DNA from 3 places in the Verrucosispora sp. WMMD703 genome. Region 2 is predicted to be linked to each of the others. Evidence: predicted binding sites of a transcription regulator. Region 2 holds the regulator's gene; each other region holds the start of a gene.
What was found. Region 2 encodes HrcA, which represses chaperone genes, less so after heat shock. Its sites were predicted from a motif close to GGTTNGCACNCTCNNNNNGAGNGTGCNAACC; they were not measured.
Positions count from the first base shown of each region.

Region 1: a site for HrcA is predicted at 3,342-3,372, ahead of groL (chaperonin GroEL). Genes of this name have one in related genera too.
Region 3: a site for HrcA is predicted at 2,522-2,552, ahead of groES (co-chaperone GroES). Genes of this name have one in related genera too.

Region 1 is NZ_JBMHMM010000004.1:6,179,000-6,186,457, forward strand. Features, by position in the region: gene ACN26Z_RS28710 (S8 family serine peptidase) at 1-1,014, shown strand, start outside; gene ACN26Z_RS28715 (hypothetical protein) at 1,176-1,418, shown strand; gene groL (chaperonin GroEL) at 1,522-3,144, opposite strand; gene ACN26Z_RS28725 (hypothetical protein) at 3,420-4,343, opposite strand; gene ACN26Z_RS28730 (cold-shock protein) at 4,602-4,805, opposite strand; gene ACN26Z_RS28735 (GNAT family N-acetyltransferase) at 5,017-5,547, shown strand; gene paaN (phenylacetic acid degradation protein PaaN) at 5,610-7,283, opposite strand; gene ACN26Z_RS28745 (GNAT family N-acetyltransferase) at 7,337-7,458, opposite strand, start outside.
Region 2 is NZ_JBMHMM010000004.1:5,354,944-5,362,401, reverse strand. Features, by position in the region: gene hemW (radical SAM family heme chaperone HemW) at 1-585, shown strand, start outside; gene ACN26Z_RS24895 (DUF4870 domain-containing protein) at 613-1,227, opposite strand; gene hrcA (heat-inducible transcriptional repressor HrcA) at 1,438-2,460, shown strand; gene dnaJ (molecular chaperone DnaJ) at 2,534-3,679, shown strand; gene ACN26Z_RS24880 (16S rRNA (uracil(1498)-N(3))-methyltransferase) at 3,681-4,415, shown strand; gene ACN26Z_RS24875 (histidine triad nucleotide-binding protein) at 4,461-4,820, shown strand; gene ACN26Z_RS24870 (serine hydrolase domain-containing protein) at 4,817-6,205, shown strand; partial or broken gene ACN26Z_RS24865 (PhoH family protein) at 6,389-7,135, shown strand; partial or broken gene ACN26Z_RS24860 (LAGLIDADG family homing endonuclease) at 7,178-7,458, shown strand, end outside.
Region 3 is NZ_JBMHMM010000004.1:5,879,773-5,887,230, forward strand. Features, by position in the region: gene ACN26Z_RS27240 (molybdopterin-dependent oxidoreductase) at 1-201, opposite strand, end outside; gene groL (chaperonin GroEL) at 347-1,996, opposite strand; gene groES (co-chaperone GroES) at 2,073-2,387, opposite strand; gene ACN26Z_RS27255 (helix-turn-helix domain-containing protein) at 2,748-3,548, shown strand; gene ACN26Z_RS27260 (DUF397 domain-containing protein) at 3,539-3,730, shown strand; gene ACN26Z_RS27265 (THUMP-like domain-containing protein) at 3,898-5,082, opposite strand; gene ybaK (Cys-tRNA(Pro) deacylase) at 5,254-5,733, shown strand; gene ACN26Z_RS27275 (sugar ABC transporter substrate-binding protein) at 5,945-7,039, shown strand; gene ACN26Z_RS27280 (ATP-binding cassette domain-containing protein) at 7,143-7,458, shown strand, end outside.

The DNA.
Region 1 (7,458 bases), 820 kb from region 2:
CTGCGTCCGTTGCCGGCGCCCGCCGACAGCGCCACCGGCAGCGCCCCGCCCCCGTCCGGCCCGCCGTGGAACATCACCATGATCGGCGCGGATCGGGTCTGGTCCGAACTCGGCGTGACCGGCGACGGCGTGACCGTGGGCAGTTCCGACTCGGGAGTGGACGGGCGGCATCCGACCCTGGCCCAGGGTTTCCGGGGCGGCGACGACTCGTGGTTCGACCCGTGGAACGGCAGTGGGGCACCGACCGACCGCAGCGGACACGGCACCCACACGATGGGCAGCGCCGTCGGGCGGGACGGCATCGGTGTGGCCCCCGGCGCGCGGTGGGTCGGCTGCGTCAACCTCGACCGCAATCTGGGGAACCCGGCCGCCTACCTCGACTGCCTCCAGTTCATGCTGGCGCCTTTCCCGCTCGGCGGCGACCCGTTCCGACAGGGGCGGCCCGCCCGGGCGCCGGAGATCCTGACCAACTCGTGGGGCTGCCCACCGATCGAAGGCTGCGATCTCTCGGCGCTGCGGCCGGCCACCGCAGCGCTGGAGGCCGCCGGGATTCTCGTCGTCGCGGCGGCCGGCAACACCGGCCCGTTCTGCGGCTCCGTGCAGGACCCGCCCGCACCGTACGCGGACGTGCTGACCGTTGGTGCGGTGGACGACCGGCGGCGGGTCACCGCCTTCTCCTCACGTGGCCCGACGATCGCCGGAGTGACGAAACCGGATCTGATGGCACCGGGGGCGGAGGTCCTCTCCGCGATGCCCGGCGGCGGGTACGCCGTGCTCGACGGCACCTCGATGGCCACACCACAGGTGGCTGGTGTGGTCGCGTTGATGTGGTCAGCCAACCCGGAACTCGTCGGCGACCTTGACCGGACGCGGCGGATCCTCCGCGACACGGCCGACCCGATCGAGACCAACGACCCGGCCCGGGCGCGGACCGACGAATGTGGCGGCCCGGCGAACATCGTGGGTGCCGGTCTGGTCGACGCGTACGCGGCCGTGTCGGCGGCCCGTGACTGATCGTCATTCGGGCGGTAGCGGCGTTCGGACCGGACGTGTCTTCTTCCGGGCGTAGCGCCCTTGGCCACCGCAAAAGCGCAAATAGCAAATAGATCCCGATAATGCCAATCGCCCATCCCGGTGCTCGGCACGCCCCTACCGTTTCGGTAGAGGAGGCAGCGATGAGCACGGACGACGATCAGGCCCGGCAAGCCCCACCAGCCACCGGGGCTGCGGTCCACGGAGTCCCCGGCCAACTGCCGATCGACCGGCTCGACTACGGCGACGCCGAGCAGTTGGCCGAGATGACCGGTGTGGACGAGCCACCCGAGGAGCCGCTCATCCTGGTGGACGAGCCGGTTCAGCACCGACCACCGTACGACCGGGCGCGGAAGCGACGGAACCAGCGGCCACTGCCGACGTAGCGACCAGCCGCCACCGCCGACGCAGGGTCGGCCGGCCACCGCCGACAAAGCGGAAGGGGCGGACCGCTGACGCGGCCCGCCCCTTCCGGCGTTGGAGCTGGACTCAGAAGTCCATGTCCCCGCCGCCCGGGCCAGCCGGTGCGGCCGGGGTCTTCTCCGGCTTGTCCGCCACGACGGCCTCGGTGGTGAGGAACAGCGCGGCGATCGACGAGGCGTTCTGCAGCGCGGAACGGGTCACCTTGGCCGGGTCGATGATGCCCGCGGCCAGCAGGTCGACGTACTCGCCGGTCGCGGCGTTGAGGCCGTGACCCGAGTCGAGGTTGCGGACCCGCTCCACCACGACGCCGCCCTCAAGGCCGGCGTTCACGGCGATCTGCCGCAGCGGGGCGTCCAGCGCGATCTTCACGATCTGCGCGCCGGTCGCCTCGTCGCCGGCCAGGTCGAGCTTGTCGAAGGCGGTCTTGCCGGCCTGGACCAGCGCGACACCACCACCCGGGACGATGCCCTCCTCGACGGCGGCCTTGGCGTTGCGGACCGCGTCCTCGATGCGGTGCTTGCGCTCCTTGAGCTCGACCTCGGTGGCCGCGCCGACCTTGATCACCGCAACGCCGCCGGCCAGCTTGGCCAGCCGCTCCTGCAGCTTCTCCCGGTCGTAGTCGGAGTCGCTCTTGTCGATCTCGGCCCGGATCTGGTTGACCCGACCCTGGATCTGCTCGGCGTCGCCGGCACCGTCGACGATGGTGGTCTCGTCCTTGGTCACCACGACCTTGCGGGCCCGGCCCAGCATGTCGAGGCTGGCGGCGTCCAGCTTGAGGCCGACCTCCTCGCTGATGACCTGGCCACCGGTGAGGATGGCGATGTCGGTCAGCATGGCCTTGCGGCGGTCACCGAAGCCCGGCGCCTTGACGGCGACCGACTTGAAGGTGCCACGGACCTTGTTGACCACCAGCGTGGCCAGGGCCTCGCCCTCCAGGTCCTCGGCGATGATCAGCAGCGGCTTGCCGCCCTGCATGACCTTCTCCAGGATCGGGAGCAGGTCCTTGACCGACGAGATCTTGCTGTTCGCGATCAGGATGTACGGGTCGTCGAAGACGGCCTCCATACGCTCCGGGTCGGTCATGAAGTAGGCCGAGATGTAGCCCTTGTCGAAGCGCATACCCTCGGTGAGCTCCAGCTCCAGCCCGAAGGTGTTGCTCTCCTCGACGGTGATGACGCCTTCCTTGCCGACCTTGTCCATCGCCTCGGCGATGATCTCGCCGACGCTGGCGTCACCAGCGGAGATGGAGGCGGTGGAGGCGATCTGCTCCTTGGTCTCGACGTCCTTGGCGAGCTTCAGCAGCTCCTCCGAGACGTTGGCGACCGCAGCCTCGATGCCCCGCTTCAGGGCCATCGGGTTGGCACCGGCGGCCACGTTGCGCAGGCCCTCGCGAACGAGTGCCTGGGCCAGGACGGTCGCCGTCGTCGTGCCGTCACCGGCTACGTCGTCGGTCTTCTTGGCGACCTCCTTGACCAGCTCGGCGCCGATCTTCTCGTAGGGGTCCTCGAGCTCGATCTCCTTGGCGATGCTCACACCATCGTTGGTGATGGTGGGGGCACCCCACTTCTTCTCGAGCACGACGTTGCGGCCCTTGGGGCCGAGGGTCACCTTCACGGCGTCGGCGAGCTGGTTCATGCCCCGCTCGAGGCCGCGGCGCGCCTCTTCGTCGAACGCGATCATCTTGGCCATACGGCGTTGTCCTCCTGGACACTCACGGGCCACCCGAGTGTGTGCCCCGGATGGGCCGTCTGGTGTACGCACCTTGGGACGTCGCCACCTGGCGACGGCGACGTCTCCTCGGCCGGGCCGGATAGCCCGCGACGACCGGCCACGTGCCCCACCCGTGGTTATGTCACGAGCGCGACCGCAGCCCCACCGTCCCGACCAGCTGGCACTCACGCCATGCGAGTGCCAATGACTTGTTTAGCACTCTGCCCTGCCGAGTGCAAGCACGATGGCCCGGGTCAGCCGAGTTCGGCTGCCAGTTGGGCGGCGTTCACCGGACCCTCGTGTGCCCGCTGCTCGGCGTAGGTGACGACCAGCCCGACCAGCTGCGCGAGGTACGCCGGCAGCGTCAGCACCGCGACCACCGCAATCGTCAGCACCGCGCCCACCGCCGTGCCCGGCGAGTCCAACGGAGTGGTGCCGAACGGCAGGATCGCCAGCGACTCCAGCACGCTCGCGGCCAGTGAGAAACCGATCACGGCGGCACCCACAAGCGCCACCCGGCCGAGCAGCAGCCCCAGCCGGTCACGCAGCATTCGATGCGACCTGCTGAGCGGATCGTGCCGCTCGAAGAGGTAGACCGGGCCGGCCAGGGCCAGCGCGAACGCCGCGTACACGCCGGGCAGGAAGCACAGACAGAATCCGAAGGTGATGATCAGGGTGATGAGCAGTGTCCAGCCCCACAGACCGAGCGCCCGACGCGCTCCGTAGCGCAGGGCGGCACCGAGGCCGGCCGACTCGCCGACCGCCTGCCGGGCGATCACCCAGGTGCCGGCGGCCCAGCCGACGGCCTGCACCACACCGAGCAGCAGGCTGCCACCGAGCACCACGACCAGGAGCGTCGCGAGATCGGACCAGAAGTTCGCCGGCAGCGCGGCGGAGTCGCTGGCGAGCTGGGCGTCCCAGCGGGCCGAGGGGTCCACGGCCAACACGAGCACCGACAGCACCGCGGCCGGCAGCGCCTGGGTGAGTACGAGGATCGGCAGCAGGGGTCGCCACCCCCGGCGGGCGGCACCCACACACCGGGCGAACCAGCCGCCCAGCCCGGCCCCGGGCGGGGTCACCAGGGCGTCGGAGGGGTCGAGGCCGTAGCCGCCCGGGGGGTACCAGCCGTAGAACGGCTGGCCGGGATACGGCGTCATGCCGGGGTGGGACGGCTGCATGGGATGAGCCGGCTGCGCACCGTACGCGGGCTGGCCCGGGAGGGGTGGTTGACCAACCCATCCGGCGGGCGGCTGCGGCTCACCCGGAGGCGGAGAGGACGGACCTGTCGGGGGCGGCTGGTCGGACATGGGACCTCCTCAGCGACGGCTGGCTCGGCCCATGATCTTCCCTTGTGGGGCGCCGGCACCGCTGCCCCCTCCGGCGATGGTCACGCCACCCCGACGACGATCGGTCGGTGGGGGGTGGGTGGTCGGCGCTCAGGCGATGACGCGCACCCGCTCGGCCTGTGGCCCCTTCTGGCCCTGGGCGATCTCGAACTCCACCCGCTGACCGTCGTCCAGCGCCTTGTAGCCGTCCATCTCGATCGCGGAGAAGTGAACGAAGACGTCCTGCCCGCCGTCGACGGCGATGAAGCCGTAGCCCTTCTCGGCGTTGAACCACTTCACGGTGCCTTGTGCCACGGTGTTTTCCTCACTCTGCACGGCGTTCCACTACCTCGGGTCGCCAGCGAACCGACACCCGGAAACCACCGGTTTCGGCGGTCGGCGACGACCACTGAAACGGGTGACCGAAATCGCACGCTACACGAGGAGTGACGACGGCGCACGACCACAAATCGGGCGTATTACAGTCGTCCGTATCGTCGTACGTCATTGTGATAAGCATTCCGGCATGACAAGCGTCACCGACGGGACGGCCCTGCGCCGGGCCGTCATCCGCCGAGTCGAGCCAGCCGACACAGCTCGCATGCGGGCGCTGCGCCTGGAGATGCTCGCGGACGCGCCGCTGGCCTTCCTGGAGACGATCGCCGAGGCCGCGGCCCGACCGCACGCCGAGTACGCCGCCCGGGTCGCCCGGGTCTCCGCCGGCCCTGACACGGCGCAGTTCGTGGCGGATCCGGGCGGCCGGCTCGTCGGGCACGTCGGTGGCATGGCACACCCGGCCGAGCCGGGAGTGACCGTGCTCTACGCCGTCTACATCACTCCGAGCTGGCGGGGCACCGGCCTGCTCGCGGAGCTGGTCGGTGGGGTGGCGGACTGGTCCCGGGCCTGCGGACGGAACGAGCTGATGCTCGAGGTTGTGGTCGGCAACGACCTCGCCTACCGGGCCTACCAGCGGCTGGGTTTCGTCGACACAGGTGTCCGCGTCCCGCACCCCAACATCCCCACCCTGCGCGAACTCCAGATGCGCAGGGCCGCGTAGACCCCGACGGACGATCGCCGACCCGGGCGGCTCCGGGGAAGACCCCGGAGCCGCATCAGCTCTCAGACGTGCCGGCGGCTCTGCACGACCCGGAACCGGTTCGCCACGTACGCCCCGTCGGTCAACGCCGAGTTCGCCGCCGCGTTCGCTCCGCTGCCGTGGAAGTCGGAGAAGGCCGCCGACTGGTTCACGAAGACGCCGCCGGTGAGGTTGGCTGACAGATGCACCCCGACCTCGATCGCCGCCGCCTCGGTGGCGTCCAGCACCGCGTCGTCGGTGGAGTAGACCGCCGCGGTGAGGGCGCCCTTCTCGCCCACGGTCGAGCGCAGGATCTCCAGGCTGTGTGCCGTGGAGTCGGTGGCGATGGCGAAGGAGATCGGCCCGAACCACTCCCGCGAGTAGGTCTCGGTGTCACCCGCGTCCAACTTCACGATGGCCGGCGTACGCACCACGGCGTCCGGGAACGAGGGGTGCTCGACGGTACGCGACTCCAGCACCGGCGAACCGACCTTGGTCACCTCATTCAGCCGCTCCAGCACCCCGTCGTTGACGATCGCGCCGGTCAGTTCCACCCCGCGGGCCGGGTCACCGGTGAGCTTGCCGACCGCCGCGGCGATGCCGCCGGCCACCTCGTCGAAGCTCTTGTGCCCCTGGTCGGTGTCGATGCCGTCGCGGGGGATGAAGATGTTCTGCGAGGTGGTGCACATCTGCCCGCTGTAGAGCGTCAGCGTGAAGCCCAGGTTGCGGCACATCCCGGCGAAGTCGTCGGTGGAGTCGATCACCACCGTGTTGAGCCCCGCCTTCTCGGTGTACACCGCCGCCTGGCGGGCGTTCGCCTCCAGCCAGTCGCCGTACTCGGTGGAACCGGTGAAGTCGACGATCTTCACCGCCGGGTGCAGGGCCAGCGTCGAGGCGAGCTTCTCGCCGGGGGCCTCGGCGGCCAGCAGCACCAGGTTCGGGTCGAAGCCGGCCTCGGCGAGCACCTCCCGGGCGTACCGCACGGTGATGGCCAGCGGCAGCACGGCGCGCGGGTGCGGCTTGACCACGACCGGGTTGCCGGTGACCAGCGAGGCGAACAGTCCCGGGTACGAGTTCCAGGTCGGGAAGGTGTTGCAGCCGATGACGAGGGCCACGCCCCGGGGCACCACGTGGAAGGTCTTGGACATCCGCAGCGGGTCGCCCTTGCCGGCGGCCTTCTCCCAGCCGGCGGTGCCCGGGTGCCGGGTCATCTCCGCGTACGCGTAGGCCAGCGCCTCCAGCGCGCGGTCCAGGGCGTGCGCGCCACCGGCCTGGAAGGCCATCACGAACGCCTGACCACTTGTGAACTGCACCGCGTTGGCCAGCTCGAAGATGTTCTTGTGCAGCCGGTCGAGGATCTCCAGACAGACACCCACCCGGGTCTGCGGGCCGGCGTCCCGCCAGGCGGGCAGCGCCGCTGACGCGGCGGTGACCAGTTGTTCGGCGTCGGCGTGCGGGTAGCGGACGTTCAGGGCGACGCCGAACGGGCTGTGCTCGGTGGCGACCCGGTCGCCGTCACCCGGCTGGTCGAGCGGGAAGTCCCCGCCCAGGTACGCCTCGAAGGCGGCCTTGCCGTCGGCGGCGGCGGTCTCGCCGTACACCCGTGGGCTTGGTGATTCCGGGTAGGCGGACCAGTATCCCCGCTCCGTGATCGCGGTCAGCGCGCGGTTGAGGGTCTCGGCGTGCCTGTCGTAGCGGGGGTGCGGGGTCTCCGTCATGCTCGCCATCATGCAACACGAAGCCCTCAGATCAGTAGGGGCGTGTCACAACTTCAGATGGTCAGCTGCCAATCGGTCCAGGCGTCGACCGGGCGGAACCCGAGCTGCTCGTTGATGCTGATCATGTGATCGTTGACCGCCGCGTTCCAGGTGTCGATCGCGGTCAGGGCCGGCT
Region 2 (7,458 bases):
GCCGCAGGCGTGGACCATGTCAGCGCGTACGCCCTGATCGTCGAGGACGGCACCCGGCTGGCCGCCCGGATGCGCCGTGGCGAGCTGCCGTACCCGGACGAGGACGTCGCCGCGGACCGCTACCTGGCCGCCGAGTCCACCCTCGGCGCGGCCGGTTTCTCCTGGTACGAGGTCTCCAACTGGGCCCGCACGCCAGCCGCGCGCTGCCGGCACAACCTGCTCTACTGGACCGGCGGGAACTGGTGGGGCCTCGGGCCGGGGGCGCACAGCCACGTCGGCGGGGTGCGCTGGTGGAACGTCAAGCATCCCGCCGCGTACGCGCAACGCCTCGCCGCCGGGGCGTCACCCGGGCAGGCCCGGGAGGTGCTCACCGGCGACGAGGCGCACATGGAAGACGTCATGCTCCGGTTGCGGCTGGCCTCCGGCCTGCCGCTGGACGTGCTGACCGACGCCGGGCGGGCGGGTGCGGCGCGGGCGTTGGCCGAGGGCCTGCTCGCCGAGCCCGCCCACGCCGCCGGCCGCGCCGTGCTCACCCTGCGCGGCCGGTTGCTCGCCGACGCCGTGGTCCGCGACCTGCTGCCCTGACCCCCGTCATCCGGCCGGCCCGCGCGGTCAGCGCTTCACGAACGAGTAGCTCATCGGGTACTGGTAGAGCACCCCGTCGTTGGCCTTGACCCCGCCGATGATGCCGAAGATCACCGGCACGATCCCGGCGATGATCGGCGCGAAGAACAGGATGCCACAGGTGATCATGGTGAGCACCCAGCTCAGCACACCGACGATGGCCCAGGTGAGCTGAAAGTTCAGCGCGGCCACCGAGTGGGCCCGGGCGATCGGGGACTGCTGCCCGCGGGTCATCATCGCGATCAGCGGCGCCACCCAGCCGAAGAGCCCGCCACCGACGACCACGCCGAGCGGGCCGCCGAAGTGGGCGATCAGGGACCAGGTCTTGTCCTCGTTGTTGGCGTAGCCACCGCCGGGAGCGCCGTAACCGCCGGTCGGGTAGCCGACACCGGGGGCTCCGGGTGGGGGAGGGTAACCGCCGGGCGGCGGGTAGCCCCCGGGCGGCGGGTAGCCGGCCGGCGGCGGTTGGTCGCCGGTGGGAGGTGGATAGCCGCCGGGCGGGGGATAACCGCCGGGCGGGGGATAGCCGCCCTGGCCTGGCGAACCGGACAGTGGTGTCGTGGGTTCGTCGCCGGAGTCCGGGGGACGAGGTGGTTCAGTCATGGAGGTCACGGTAGGTGCCAGCGGCAACGGCGCACCAGAGCGACACCGGCGAGTGTCAACCCGCCGATCGGTTCGATGACGAGCGGGCCGACTTGATCATCGCGTCGAGGGGGACGCCGACGTAGACTGGCACTCGCTACAGTCGAGTGCCAGAGTGTTCCTCTGGTGGCCGTGACGCTGCGGGCTGACCTGCGACAGGAGGTGGCAAGGATGGGTCTGGACGACCGGAAGCTCGCCGTGCTCCGGGCGATCGTCGAGGACTACGTCGCCACCCAGGAGCCGGTCGGCAGCAAGTCGCTGGTCGAGCGGCACCAACTTGGTGTCTCGCCGGCCACCGTCCGGAACGACATGGCCGTGCTGGAGGAAGAGGGCTACATCCGTCAGCCGCACACCAGCGCGGGGCGGGTGCCCACCGACCGTGGCTACCGACTCTTCGTGGATCGGTTGAGCCGGGTCAAGCCGCTCAGCCCGGCCGAGCGCCGAGCGATCGAGCGTTTCCTGGCCGGCGCCGTCGATCTCGACGATGTGGTGCACCGCACGGTGCGGCTGCTGGCACAGCTGACCCGGCAGGTCGCCGTCGTGCAGTACCCGAGCCTGGCCCGGTCCCGGGTGCGTCACCTGGAACTGGTGCCGATCTCCACCACCCGGCTGATGCTGGTGATGATCGCCGACACCGGTCGGGTCGAGCAACGGCTGGTCGAGCTGCCCGCACCGGTCCTCGCCGACGACGTACTGGACCTGCGCCGGCTGGTCAACGAGAAGCTCGTAGGTGTCCGCCTGTCGGAGACCCCGCCGCTGGTGCAGGCCCTCATCGACGACTCCGTGCCGCACCTGCGCCCGGCGATGACCACCCTGTCCACGGTGCTGTTGGAGACGCTCGTCGAACGGCACGAGGAGCGGCTCGCCCTGGCCGGCACCGCCAACCTCGCCCGGGGCGGTCTGCTCGACTTCCAGGGCTCGTTGCGTCCGATCCTCGAAGCTCTTGAGGAGGAGGTCGTGCTGCTCAAGCTCATCGGCGAGGTGGAACCGAGCACCCTGCGGGTGCGCATCGGCGACGAGAACGAGATCGACAACCTACGGGCGGCCTCCGTGGTCAGCACCGGGTACGGCCCGGGCGCGACCATCGTCGGGGGGATGGGCGTGCTGGGACCGACCCGGATGGACTACCCCGGAACCATCGCCACGGTGAGGGCCGTGGCACGCTACGTGGGCGAGCTGCTGGCCCAGAACTGACAAGTCAGGGCCGACGGCAGGCTGCCGCCGCCGAACGGCGTAACTCGAGACGAACACGAGGACACGGAACGCAGTGGCCAGGGACTACTACGGCATTCTCGGCGTGAGCAAGGGTGCCTCCGATGACGAGATCAAGCGCGCCTACCGCAAGCTGGCGCGCCAATTCCATCCGGACGTGAATCCGGATCCGGAGGCACAGGAGAAGTTCAAGGACATCAACGCCGCGTACGAGGTCCTCTCGGACGATCGGAAACGGCAGATCGTCGACCTGGGCGGTGACCCGCTGGCACCCGGTGGAGGCGGGCCCGGCGGTCCGGGTGGCCCCGGCGGGGCCGGCCCCTTCGTCGGCTTCCAGGACATCATGGACGCGTTCTTCGGGGGCGCCACGGGCGCCGGGCGGGGCCCGCGTCCGCGTACCCGCCCCGGCGCCGACGCGATCCTGCGACTGGAGCTGGACCTCCAGGAGACCGCCTTCGGCGTCGAGGCGCCGATCACCGTCGACACCGCCGTACTCTGCACCACCTGCTCCGGTGCCGGCACCGCCGCCGGCACCCACCTGGCCACCTGCGAGGCGTGCGGTGGCCGGGGCGAGGTGCAGTCGGTGCAGCGCACCTTCCTCGGGCAGGTGGTCTCCGCTCGCCCGTGCACGGTCTGCCAGGGCTACGGCACCACCATCCCGAGCCCCTGCCCGACCTGCGCCGGCGACGGCCGGGTACGCACCCGCCGATCGCTGACCGTCAAGATCCCCGCCGGGGTGGAGGACGGCATGCGGATCCGCCTCGCCCAGCAGGGCGAGGTCGGCCCGGGCGGCGGCACCGCCGGGGACCTCTACGTGGAGATCCACGAACGGCCACACGACGTCTTCTCCCGCAAGGGCGACGACCTGCACTGCCGGGTCACCGTGCCGATGACCGCCGCCGCACTCGGCACCCGGCTGACCATCAAGACGCTCGACAGCGAGGAACCGGTCGACGTCAAGCCGGGTACCCAGCCGGGCAGCACCCTGCGGCTGCGGGCCCGAGGCGTACCGCACCTGCGCGGCGCCGGCCGGGGTGACCTCTACGTCCACCTCGACGTGCGCACCCCGACCAAGCTCGACGCCGACCAGGAACGGATGCTGCGCGACTTCGCCAAGACCCGCGGCGAAGAGGTCGCCGAGCTGACCAAGCAGGGTGGCTTCTTCTCCCGCATGCGCGACGCCTTCAACGGCCACGCCTGACGTGTCCGCCCCGCTGTTCCTCGTCGAGTCGCTGCCGACCGCCGCCTCGATGGTGCTGGACGGGCCCGAGGGCCACCACGCCGCCACCGTGCAACGGCTGCGCGTCGGCGAGCAGGTGCTGCTCGCCGACGGGCGGGGCGGCACGGCCACCGCCATGGTCACCGCCGTCGGCCGGGGCACCCTCGATCTCGACGTGACCGACCGGGGGTACGTCGACGCGGCGAACCCGCGGCTGGTGGTGGTCCAGGGCATCGCCAAGGGCGACCGGGGCGAGCTGGCCGTGCAGGCGATGACCGAGGCGGGCGTGGACGAGCTGGTCCCCTGGGCGGCGGGGCGCTCGGTGGTGCAGTGGCGCGGCGACCGGGGCGTACGGGCCCGCAGCCGGTGGGTCGCTACCGCCCGGGAAGCGACGAAGCAGGCCCGGCGGGCGTGGCTGCCGGTGGTGGCGGGAGCGCCGGACGAGAGCACCGCATCGGTGACGCGCCGGATCGCCGGGGCGGCGGCCGGGTACGTGCTGCACGAGGAGGCGACCGACCGGCTGACCACAGTCGAGCTGCCCGAACACGGCGAAATCGTGTTGGTGGTGGGGCCGGAGGGCGGCATCACCCCGGACGAGCTGTCGGCCTTCCAGGAAGCCGGCGCCCGACCGGTACGGCTCGGCAGCTCGGTGCTGCGCACCTCCACCGCGGGTGTGGCCGCCCTGGCGGTCCTCGCCACCCGCCTGCTGCGCTGGTGAGCGTCGCGCGGACGTCGCCGAGGAACCCTTCCTTACACTGCCCGGATGGGAAGCGACTGTCTGTTCTGCCGCATCGTCGCCGGAGAGATTCCGGCCACCGTGGTCCGCGAGACGCCCACCACGCTCGCCTTCCGCGACATCGACCCGAAGGCACCGGTACACGTGCTGGTCGTACCGAAGGAGCACTACGCCGACGTTGCCACGCTCGGCCAGGGTGACCCGGCGCTGGCCGGCGAGGTGCTGGCCACCGCCGCCGCGGTGGCCGAGGACGAGGGCCTGCTCGGCGACGGGTTCCGGCTGATGTTCAACACCGGGGCGTACGGCGGCCAGGAGGTCTTCCACGTGCACGCCCACGTGCTCGGCGGCGCCCCGCTCGGCCCGATGCTGGCCCGGAGTCTCGGATGACCTCCGCCGCCGGCCGCACCTCCGCCGCCGGTCGCCTGGACCGGCTGGTGCGCCAGGTCCAGGCGCAGGCCCGGGTGCCGGCGGTCTCGGCGGCGGTGCACCGCGCCGACCGGCCGCTGTGGACGTGCACCGCTGGCGGCACCGGAAACGACACGGCCCTGGACGAGCAGACCCGGTTCCGGATCGGCTCGGTGACCAAGACGTTCACCGCCGTGCTGGTCATGCAGTGCCGCGACGACGGGCTGCTCGACCTCGACGACCCGCTGCGGCGGCACCTCGACCTGCCGGCGCACGGTGAGCTGACCGTGCGCCGGCTGCTGTCGCACACCGCCGGCCTGCAACGCGAACCGTACGGCGACGTCTGGGACACCCTGCGCGCACCGGACACCGACCAGCTGATCACCGAGCTGGACCGGGCCGAGCGGGTGCTGCCGACCGGCCGCCGCTACCACTACTCGAATCTCGGCATGGCGCTGCTCGGCCACCTGGTCGGGCAGGTACGCGGCGGCACCTGGGCGGAGGTGCTGACCGAGCGGGTGCTGACCCCGCTCGGGCTGACCGCCACCACAACCACCCCGGGCCCGCGCGCCGCGACCGGGTTCCTGGTCGACGCGTACTCCGACGAGGCGCATCCGGAGCCGCCCACCGACTTCGGCGCGGTGAGCCCCGCCGCGCAGCTGTGGAGCACGGCGACCGACATGGCCCGGTGGGCCGCCTTCCTGGCCGACCCGGCGGCGTTGGACGCGGCGGGTCGGGTGCTCGCCCCGGCCACCCTGGACGAGATGCGCTGGCCGGTGACGGTCACCGACGAGGCGGTCTGGGCCGGCGGCTTCGGTCTCGGTCTGATCCTGGTACCCCAGGGGGAGCGGGTGGTGCACGTCGGGCACGACGGGGCGATGCCGGGCTTCCTCGCCGGGGCGTACGGCCGCCGGGGCGGCGAGGGCACCCCGGGGGCGTTCGGCGCCGCCGTGCTGGGCTCCTCCGGCACCGCCGTCGAACTGCTGGAGTTGCCGCACCGACTGCTCGCCGCCGCGGTCGAGCACGATCCGGCCGACATCGACCCGTGGCGTCCCGGTGAGCCGGCGCCGCCGGACGTGCGCGGACTGCTCGGCCGCTGGTGGGGCGAGGGCTTCGAGTACGTCTTCTCGTGGCACGAGGGGGCCCTGCGGGCCCGTGGCGCCGGTGACCCGCCGGGGAAGCCACCGGCGGTGTTCGCCCCGGTGCCGGACCAGCCGGACGTGTTCCGTACCGTCTCCGGCCGGGAGAACGGCGAGTTGCTCCGGCTGACCCGGGACTCCGCCGGCGTGGTGGTCCGGATGCACTGGGCGACCTACCGGTTCACCCGCCGCCAGGAGACCTTCGACGGTTTCGACTTCCGCGTCTGACCGGGCGGTTCATCGGGGTGGAATGCCCTGCTATGTCCGGTCGTGCCGGAGCGTCACAGCGGCGGAAATGGGCAGCGTGTCCCCGCCGTTGAACCGATACGATGGGGGTAACGTCCGCACGCCGTGCCACGGGCCCGGCACCGAGATCGAGAGCAGGTGGCGCAGGGCCCTCGGGCCCGACCTATGACCGGCACCCCACCTCCCGGCCCGCCCCGGGTCCAGACCAGGATCACGGTCCCCGACTCGAAGATCATGGTCAACCTGCTCGGCGCGGGCGACGAGATCCTGCGACTGGTCGAGCGCTCGGTGAACAGTGACGTGCACGTGCGTGGCAACGAGATCACCATCACCGGCGCTCCCGCCGACAACGCCCTCGCCGAGCGGCTCTTCAGCGAGCTGCTCGAACTCATCGAGAAAGGCGAGACCCTGACCACAGATGCCGTCCGGCGTACCGTCGGCATGCTCGAACAGGGTGGCACGGAGCGGCCCGCCGAGGTCCTGACCCTCAACATCCTCTCCCGGCGCGGGCGCACCATCCGTCCCAAGACACTGGGACAGAAGCGCTACGTCGACGCGATCGACGGGCACACGATCGTCTTCGGCATCGGCCCGGCGGGTACCGGCAAGACCTACCTCGCCATGGCCAAGGCGGTGCAGTCGTTGCAGGCCAAGCAGATCAACCGGATCATCCTGACCCGGCCGGCGGTCGAGGCGGGGGAGCGGCTCGGTTTCCTGCCCGGCACGCTCAACGAGAAGATCGACCCCTACCTGCGCCCGCTCTACGACGCGCTGCACGACATGCTCGACCCGGAGACCATCCCGAAGCTGATGGCCGCCGGCACGATCGAGGTCGCCCCCCTGGCATACATGAGGGGCCGGGCGCAGCCGTACGACGCCCGCGTGCTGACACCGGAGGGCTTCAAGCGGTTCGGTTCACTCCAGGTCGGCGACCTGGTGATCGGCTCGAACGGCATGCCGACCCCGGTGATCGGGATCTACCCGCAAGGACCCAAGCAGGTTTACCGGGTGACCACGCAGGACGGGGCTTCGACCCTGTGTTGCGGTGAGCATCTCTGGACGGTCGCCACCCCCGAGGACAAGCGGCGTGGTCGCCGACGCACGCTGGAGACCCAGGAGATGATCGGGCAGGAGCGGCGGGGTCACCTCCGCCGTTACGAACTGCCGGTTGTGGCTCCGGTGCAGTTGGAGCCGCAGGACGTTCCACTCGATCCGTACGTCCTCGGCCTGCTGCT
Region 3 (7,458 bases), 520 kb from region 2:
GATCTTGTCGTACGTGCCGAAGACCTCGATGCCGAACCGCTTGACCGGCTCGGGGGCGGTGTCCACGACGAGACCGCCCACCGCGACGAGCGGCGACGATCGGGGGCCGGTCAGGGCGGCAACCACTTCGGCGGTGCCGATGGCAGCCGCAGCGGCGGCGATGCCGGCCAGGGCCGCGAACCGGGGTGTCGTGCTGCTCACCCGCCCAGTGTTTCCCACCGCCCGACGGTCCGGTAGTCGACGACAGCGTTCCGTAACCTCTCGTCACCGGTAGGCCGGTCCCGCTCATGCGCGTGGGGCGCACCGTCTCGTCGACGGTGCGCCCCACGTTCGGCGTACGGCAGGCTCAGAAGCCGGGGCCGTGCTGGTGGCTGTGACCGTGGCCGTGCGAGTGGCCGTGGCCACCCGCGGCAGGCTCCGGCTCAGCCGGCTTCTCCACCACGAGGCTCTCGGTGGTGAGCAGCAGACCGGCGATCGACGCGGCGTTGGTGACCGCGTTGCGGGTCACCTTGACCGGGTCGATGATGCCGGCCTTGGTCAGGTCGACGTACTCGCCGACGGCGGCGTCGAGGCCGTGGCCCCAGTCGCTGCCGGAGACCTTCTGCACGACGACGTAGCCGTCGTGGCCGGCGTTCTGGGCGATCCAGCGCAGCGGCTCGACAAGCGCCTTACGCACGATCGACACGCCGACCTTCTCGTCGCCGGTGAAGCCGAGGTCGTCGTCGAGCACCGACAGGATCTGCGCCAGGGCGGCACCGCCGCCGGGCACCGTACCCTCCTCGACCGCGGCCTTGGTCGCGGCGATGGCGTCCTCGATGCGGTGCTTGCGCTCCTTCATCTCGACCTCGGTGGCCGCGCCGACCTTGACCACCGCGACACCGCCGGAGAGCTTGGCCAGCCGCTCGGCGAGCTTCTCCCGGTCCCACTCGGAGTCCGAGGCCTCGATCTCCTTGCGGATCTGCGCGACCCGGTCAGCCACCTCGCTGGCCTGGCCGCCGCCCTCGACGATCGTGGTGTTCTCCTTGTCGACCACGATGCGCCGGGCGCTGCCCAGCACCTCCAGGCCGACCTGGTCGAGCTTGTAGCCCAGTTCCGGGGCGACCAGCTCGGCGCCGGTGAGGATCGCCATGTCCTGGAGCATCGCCTTGCGGCGGTCGCCGAAACCGGGTGCCTTGACCGCGCAGACCTTGATGGTCTTGCGGATGGCGTTGACCACCAGGGTGGACAGCGCCTGACCCTCGACGTCCTCGGCGATGATGAGCAGCGGCTTGTTGTTCTGGAGAACCTTCTCCAGCAGCGGCAGCAGCTCCTCGATCGCGGAGATCTTCTGCGTGGTGATCAGGATGTACGCGTCCTCCAGGACGGACTCCTGCGACTCCGCGTCGGTGACGAAGTTCGGCGAGATGAAGCCCTTGTCGAACTGGAGGCCCTCGGTGACGTCCAGCTCGGTGTGCAGGGCGGAGCCTTCCTCGACGGTGATCACACCGTCGCGGCCGACCTTCTCCATCGCCTCGGCGATCAGCTCGCCGATGGTGGCGTCCTGCGCCGAGATCGTCGCGACGTGCGCGACCGACTTCTTGTCGGAGACCTCGACGGCCTTGCCGAGCAGCGCCTCGGAGACCTTGGTGGCGGCGGCGTCGATGCCCCGCTTGAGGCCGGCCGGGTTGGCGCCCGCGGTGACGTTGCGCAGGCCCTCGCGGACCATGGCCTGGGCGAGCACGGTCGCGGTGGTGGTCCCGTCGCCGGCGACGTCGTTGGTCTTGGTCGCCACCTCCTTGACCAGCTGCGCGCCGAGGTTCTCGTACGGGTTGGTGAGCTCGATCTCCTTGGCGATGGTCACGCCATCGTTGGTGATCGTCGGCGCACCGAATTTCTTGTCGAGGACGACGTTGCGCCCGCGCGGCCCGAGGGTGACCTTGACCGCGTCAGCGAGCGCGTTGACACCGTGCTCCAGCAGGTGCCGGGCGTCGTCCGAGAAGCTCAGGATCTTCGCCATGAATGTCCCTTCGAAGCGACGTCGCCCCGGCCCGGCGAGCCGGACCGGGGCAACGACACTGATCGGTCTGTCTTACTTACTTCTCGATGACCGCGAGGACGTCGCGGGCGGAGAGCACCAGGTACTCCTCGCCGGCGTACTTGACCTCGGTGCCGCCGTACTTCGAGTAGAGAACGGTGTCGCCGACGGAGACGTCGATCGGCACGCGGTTGCCCTTGTCGTCGATCCGGCCCGGGCCGACAGCGAGGACGGTGCCCTCCTGCGGCTTCTCCTTGGCGGTGTCGGGGATCACGATGCCCGAGGCGGTGGTGGTCTCGGCCTCGTTCGCCTGGACCACGATGCGGTCCTCGAGCGGCTTGATCGCAACCTTGGTCGCGGTAGTCACGGGCATACCCTCCTGGGGTACTTGGTTTCGTTGCCGATCGGCATGCCGACCGGCGTCAATCTGCCACATGCCACCGGGCGGGGCCGTCGTCGCGGGTGCCGGTCCGCCTGGCGTTCAACCCCCGGACACCAGGGCCCGAAGGTTGGCACCCTCAGGGTGAGAGTGCTAATCGCAGGTTATTCCTCGGCTAGCACTCCGTCAAGGAGAGTGCCAATCCACCACCCTCGTGTCGCCGCCCCTCCGCCACTTTTTACCAACTCTTCCGGCGTCGTTCGCCAGCGTTTACCGCAACACGCCGACAGTCTCTTCCTCGCCCGGCGACCGCCCCTTACTCTCCGGCGCGACCACGTCACGGAGGGCAGGCACATGGCGGACGTACCAACCCTGGGGTTCCTGCGCGACCAGTTGCGCCGGGCGCGCAAGGTGCGCGGGCTCAGCCAGGAGGAGCTGAGCAAAATGATCAACTACTCCACGTCGGCGGTGAGCGCGATGGAGATCGGCCCGAACCAGCTCAGCGCCGACTACCTGGCCCGGTTCGACAGGGTGCTGGAGACCGGCGGCCTCTTCATCGGGATGCTGGAGCTGATCCGGCTGCACGCCGAGCCGGACTGGTTCCGGCCGTGGGGCGAGATCGAGCGGGAGGCGGTCGCGCTGCGCTGGTACGACCCGGCCGTGGTGCCGGGCCTGCTCCAGACCGAGGCGTACGCACGGGCGATGCTCCGGGCCGGTCCACCGCTGACCGACGAGCAGATCGAGAAGCGGGTGCTGGCCCGGATGACCCGGCAGGAGGTGCTCGCCCGCGAGGAGCCACCGCAGCTCGTCGCGGTGCTCGACGAGCAGGTGCTGCGCCGGCAGGTCGGCGAGCGCGCGACCATGCGCGAGCAGTTGGAACACCTGCTGGCCGTCAGTGACCGCCCGCATGTCCAGGTGCGGATCATCCCGGCCGAGACCCCGTGGTACGGCGGGCTTGCCGGGCCGTTCGTGCTGGCCCGGCTGGCTGACGGCACCGAGGTGGCCCACCTGGACAACCAGCTCCGGGGGCACACAGTGGACAGCCCGAACGACCTTGCCAGCCTGGGGCGGCGTTGGGAGACTGTGGCCGGTGAGGCGCTGCCACACCGGCAGTCCGCCCGCCTGATCGAGGAAGTGGCGAAGTCATGGACCTGACCCGCGCCGCCTGGCGCAAGTCCTCCCGCAGCAATCAGAATGGCGGCGCCTGCGTCGAGGTCGCCGACAACCTGCCCGGCGTGGTCGCCGTACGCGACAGCAAAGACCCGGCCGGCCCGGCGCTCGCCTTCACCCCCGCTGCCTGGCGCGCCTTCATCGCCCCCCACGCCCCCACCCGCTGACCAACCCCGACCCGGCGCTCCCCCTTTTGCGCCGACCCGGTCCCAGCCCTCCCGCGCTGGGGTCCGCGAGTTGCGGCATGACGCGGTCTCCCGCCGAGCTGACAGCCAGGATGCCGCAACCCGCGTCCGCCGGCTGCACATGAGCGGCCCGGCCAGCGGGGCGGGGTTCAGGCCACCGGGCGGCAGACCAGGACCGTCGGGGCGGTGGCGACCCGGGTGAGCACCAGGCTCGCCGGCTGGTCGCCGACCAGCCGCAGGTCGCGCCGGAGCCGTTCGGGCTCCAGCGCGGAGCCGCGCTTGAGGATCTCCACCCGGCCGACCCGCCGTTCCCGCAGCAGCGCCCGCAGCCGCTTGAGGGAGAACGGCAGCACGTCGGTCACCTCCAGGCAGCGGGCGTACGGCGTGCGCCGGGCCGTGTCGGCGTAGAGGTAGGCGATGGTCGGGTCGGCGAGGGTGGCGTCCAGGTCGGCAGCCAGCTCGGCGATCAGGTGTGCGCGCACCACCGCCGGATCGGGGTCGTACACGAAGCGCCGTACCGCCCCGACCGGCGCCTCGTGGGTGCCCGACCCCGCGAACCGGTGCACCGACTCGCCAGTCAGCACGGTGGCCCGGCGGGAGACCTCGGCCAGTTCGCCGCACCAGAGGGCCGCCTCGACCAGGTCGCCGTCGACGCTCACCCACTCTGCCTCCGCGCCGGGCGGGATCAGCGCGTGGTCGATCCCCGGCGCGACCTTCACCACCGTGCGCGGCACCCGTTCGGCAAGGCCGGTCACGAAGTCCCACGGCGGTGAGTACGAGTTCGGGTCGAAGATCCGGCGACCGGTGCCGGCCCGGCGTCGGGCCGGGTCGCAGAAGACCGCCTCGACCCCTGTCACGTCGAACGCCGTCGCGTCGCCACACTCGACGGTGACCAGGTCGGCCAGCCCGGCGGCCTGGACGTTCGCCTCGGCCAGCGCAGCGGTGAGCGGGTCGGCTTCCACCGCGTACACCCGGATGCCGGCGCGGGCGGCGGCGAGCGCGTCGGCGCCCAGCCCGCAGCCCAGGTCGGCAAGTGTGCGCACCCCGGCCGCCCGCAGCCGCCGGGCCCGCCGGTCGGCGACGACCCGGCGGGTGGCCTGTTCCAGCCCCGGCCGGGTGAAGAACATGCCGACCGCCGCCGGCCCGAACTTGCCGACCGCCCGGCGGCGCAGCTCGGCCTGGGTCAGCGCCGCCGCCGCGAGCCCGCCGGGCACCCCGGCCGAGCGCAGCGCCACCGCCGCGGCCAGCGGATCACCGCCGGCCACCCCGGCCGCCGCGTCGAGCGCGGCCGACCCCTCGGGCGTACGCAACGCGGCGAACTGCTCCAGATCCACCCGCCTATTCTTCCGCCCCGCCCCCACCTGCCCCGCCCGAGGCCCAGGCCGGCCTCTCGCCGGGCATGCCGGTCGCGACTTGCGGCATCCTGGGCCCTCACGTCGGCCGGAAGGCGCGACTTGCGGCATGTTGGGCCCTTCGGTCAGCCGGTCGGGGCTACGTTGGCGGGCATGGCGGGACGTGGCACCCCGGCGACCGCGCTGCTGACCAAGCGGAAGGTCGACCATCGCACCCATCCGTACGACGTCTCGCCTGATGAGCCCAACTATGGCGCGCTGGTCGCCGCCGCGCTGGCGGTGGCGCCGGAGCGGGTCTTCAAGACCCTGGTCACCGAGGTCGACGGGGCGCTGACGGTGGCGGTGGTGCCGGTCACCGGCGATCTCGACCTCAAGGCGCTCGCGGCAGCGGTGGGCGGCAAGCGGGCCACGTTGGCCGAGCGGGCGACGGCCGAGCGGGCCACCGGTTACGTACGCGGCGGGATCAGCCCACTGGGCCAGCGGCGACGGCTGCCCACGGTCCTCGACGTCTCCGCCCTGACGCATCCGACGGTGTACGTCTCGGCCGGCCGCCGGGGGCTCCAGGTGGAGCTGGCCCCGGCCGACCTGGCCGCCCTCACTGACGCCCGGTTCGCCCCGCTTTCGAGCCCCTGACCCGACCCGTATCCACCGACCGGCGACCCGGACACCAGGGTCGTCGCAGGCACGGTGGCGGCGAGGTGTCGCTGGCGTTGCTGAATTGTTACCGCCGACAACAAACTCGTGACCGGCCCACCCTTGTGCTGGCGTGTGGCGCGGAATACGTTGCCGGACACAACAAAACAAAACACCGACACCCTTCCCCACCCTCGAAAGGACCCTGCACATGCGCAAGGGCTTCCTCGCCGTCGGCACCGTGGGCCTGCTGGCCCTCGGCAGCCTGACGGCCTGTGGCGACGAGTCCGGCGGCGACCAGGCCGGCTCCGACGTGACCCCGAAGATCGGCGTGATCCTGCCGGACAGCAAGTCCTCCGCCCGTTGGGAGGGCGCCGACCGCAAGTTCCTCCAAGCCGCGTTCGAAGCTGCCGGCGTCGAATACGACATCCAGAACGCCCAGGGTGACAAGACCCAGTTCCAGACCATCGCCGACCAGATGATCACGAGCGGCGTCACCGCGCTGATGATCGTGAACCTGGACTCCGGCACCGGCAAGGCCGTCCTCGACAAGGCCAAGTCGCAGGGCGTCGCCACCATCGACTACGACCGCCTCACCCTCGGCGGCTCGGCGGAGTACTACGTCAGCTTCGACAACGAGGCCGTCGGCAAGCTCCAGGGCGAGGGCCTGGCCAAGTGCCTGACCGACCAGAAGGCGGAGAAGCCGGTCGTGGCGTACCTGAACGGGTCGCCGACCGACAACAACGCCACCCTGTTCAAGAACGGCTACGACTCGATCCTCAAGCCCAAGTTCGACGCCAACGAGTACGTCAAGGGCCCGGACCAGTCCGTGCCGGACTGGGACAACGCCCAGGCCGCCACGATCTTCGAGCAGATGCTCACCCAGACCGGCGGCAAGATCGACGGTGTGCTGGCCGCGAACGACGGCCTCGGCAACGCCGCCATCTCGGTGCTGAAGAAGAACAAGCTCAACGGCAAGGTTCCGGTGACCGGCCAGGACGCCACCACGCAGGGCCTGCAGAACATCCTCGCCGGTGACCAGTGCATGACCGTCTACAAGGCCGTCAAGCAGGAGGCCGACGCCGCCGCCGAGCTGGCCATCGCGCTGGCCAAGGGCGAGCGCAAGGAGACCGGCCAGACCGTCAAGGACCCCGAGGGCAACCGTGACGTCCCCGCCGTCCTGCTCACCCCGCAGGCGATCTACAAGGAGAACGTCAAGGACGTCATCGCCGACGGTTTCGTGACCAAGGAAGAGGTCTGCACCGGCAACTTCGCCGCGCTCTGCACCGAAGCGGGCATCAGCTGACCTCACCCGCCTAGGCGGCGCCGCCCGGCACGGTAACCCCGTGCCGGGCGGCGTGCCGCCGCTGGACGGGCCCCGATCTCCCTCCGTGACAAAGGAGAACCCCGTGTCCGCGACCCCTCTGCTGGAGCTACGCGGGATCGACAAGAGTTTCGGTCCCGTCCAGGTTCTACGCGATGTCGCCTTCGCCGCCTACCCGGGCGAGGTCACCGCGCTCGTCGGTGACAACGGCGCCGGCAAGTCGACCCTGGTCAAGTGCATCAGCGGCATCTACCCGACCGACGCCGGGCAGTTCGTCTTCGACGGCCGGCCGGTGAACATCCACAGCCCACGCGACGCCGCGGCGCTCGGCATCGAGGTCGTCTACCAGGACCTCGCGCTCTGCGACAACCTCGACATCGTGCAGAACATGTTCCTCGGCC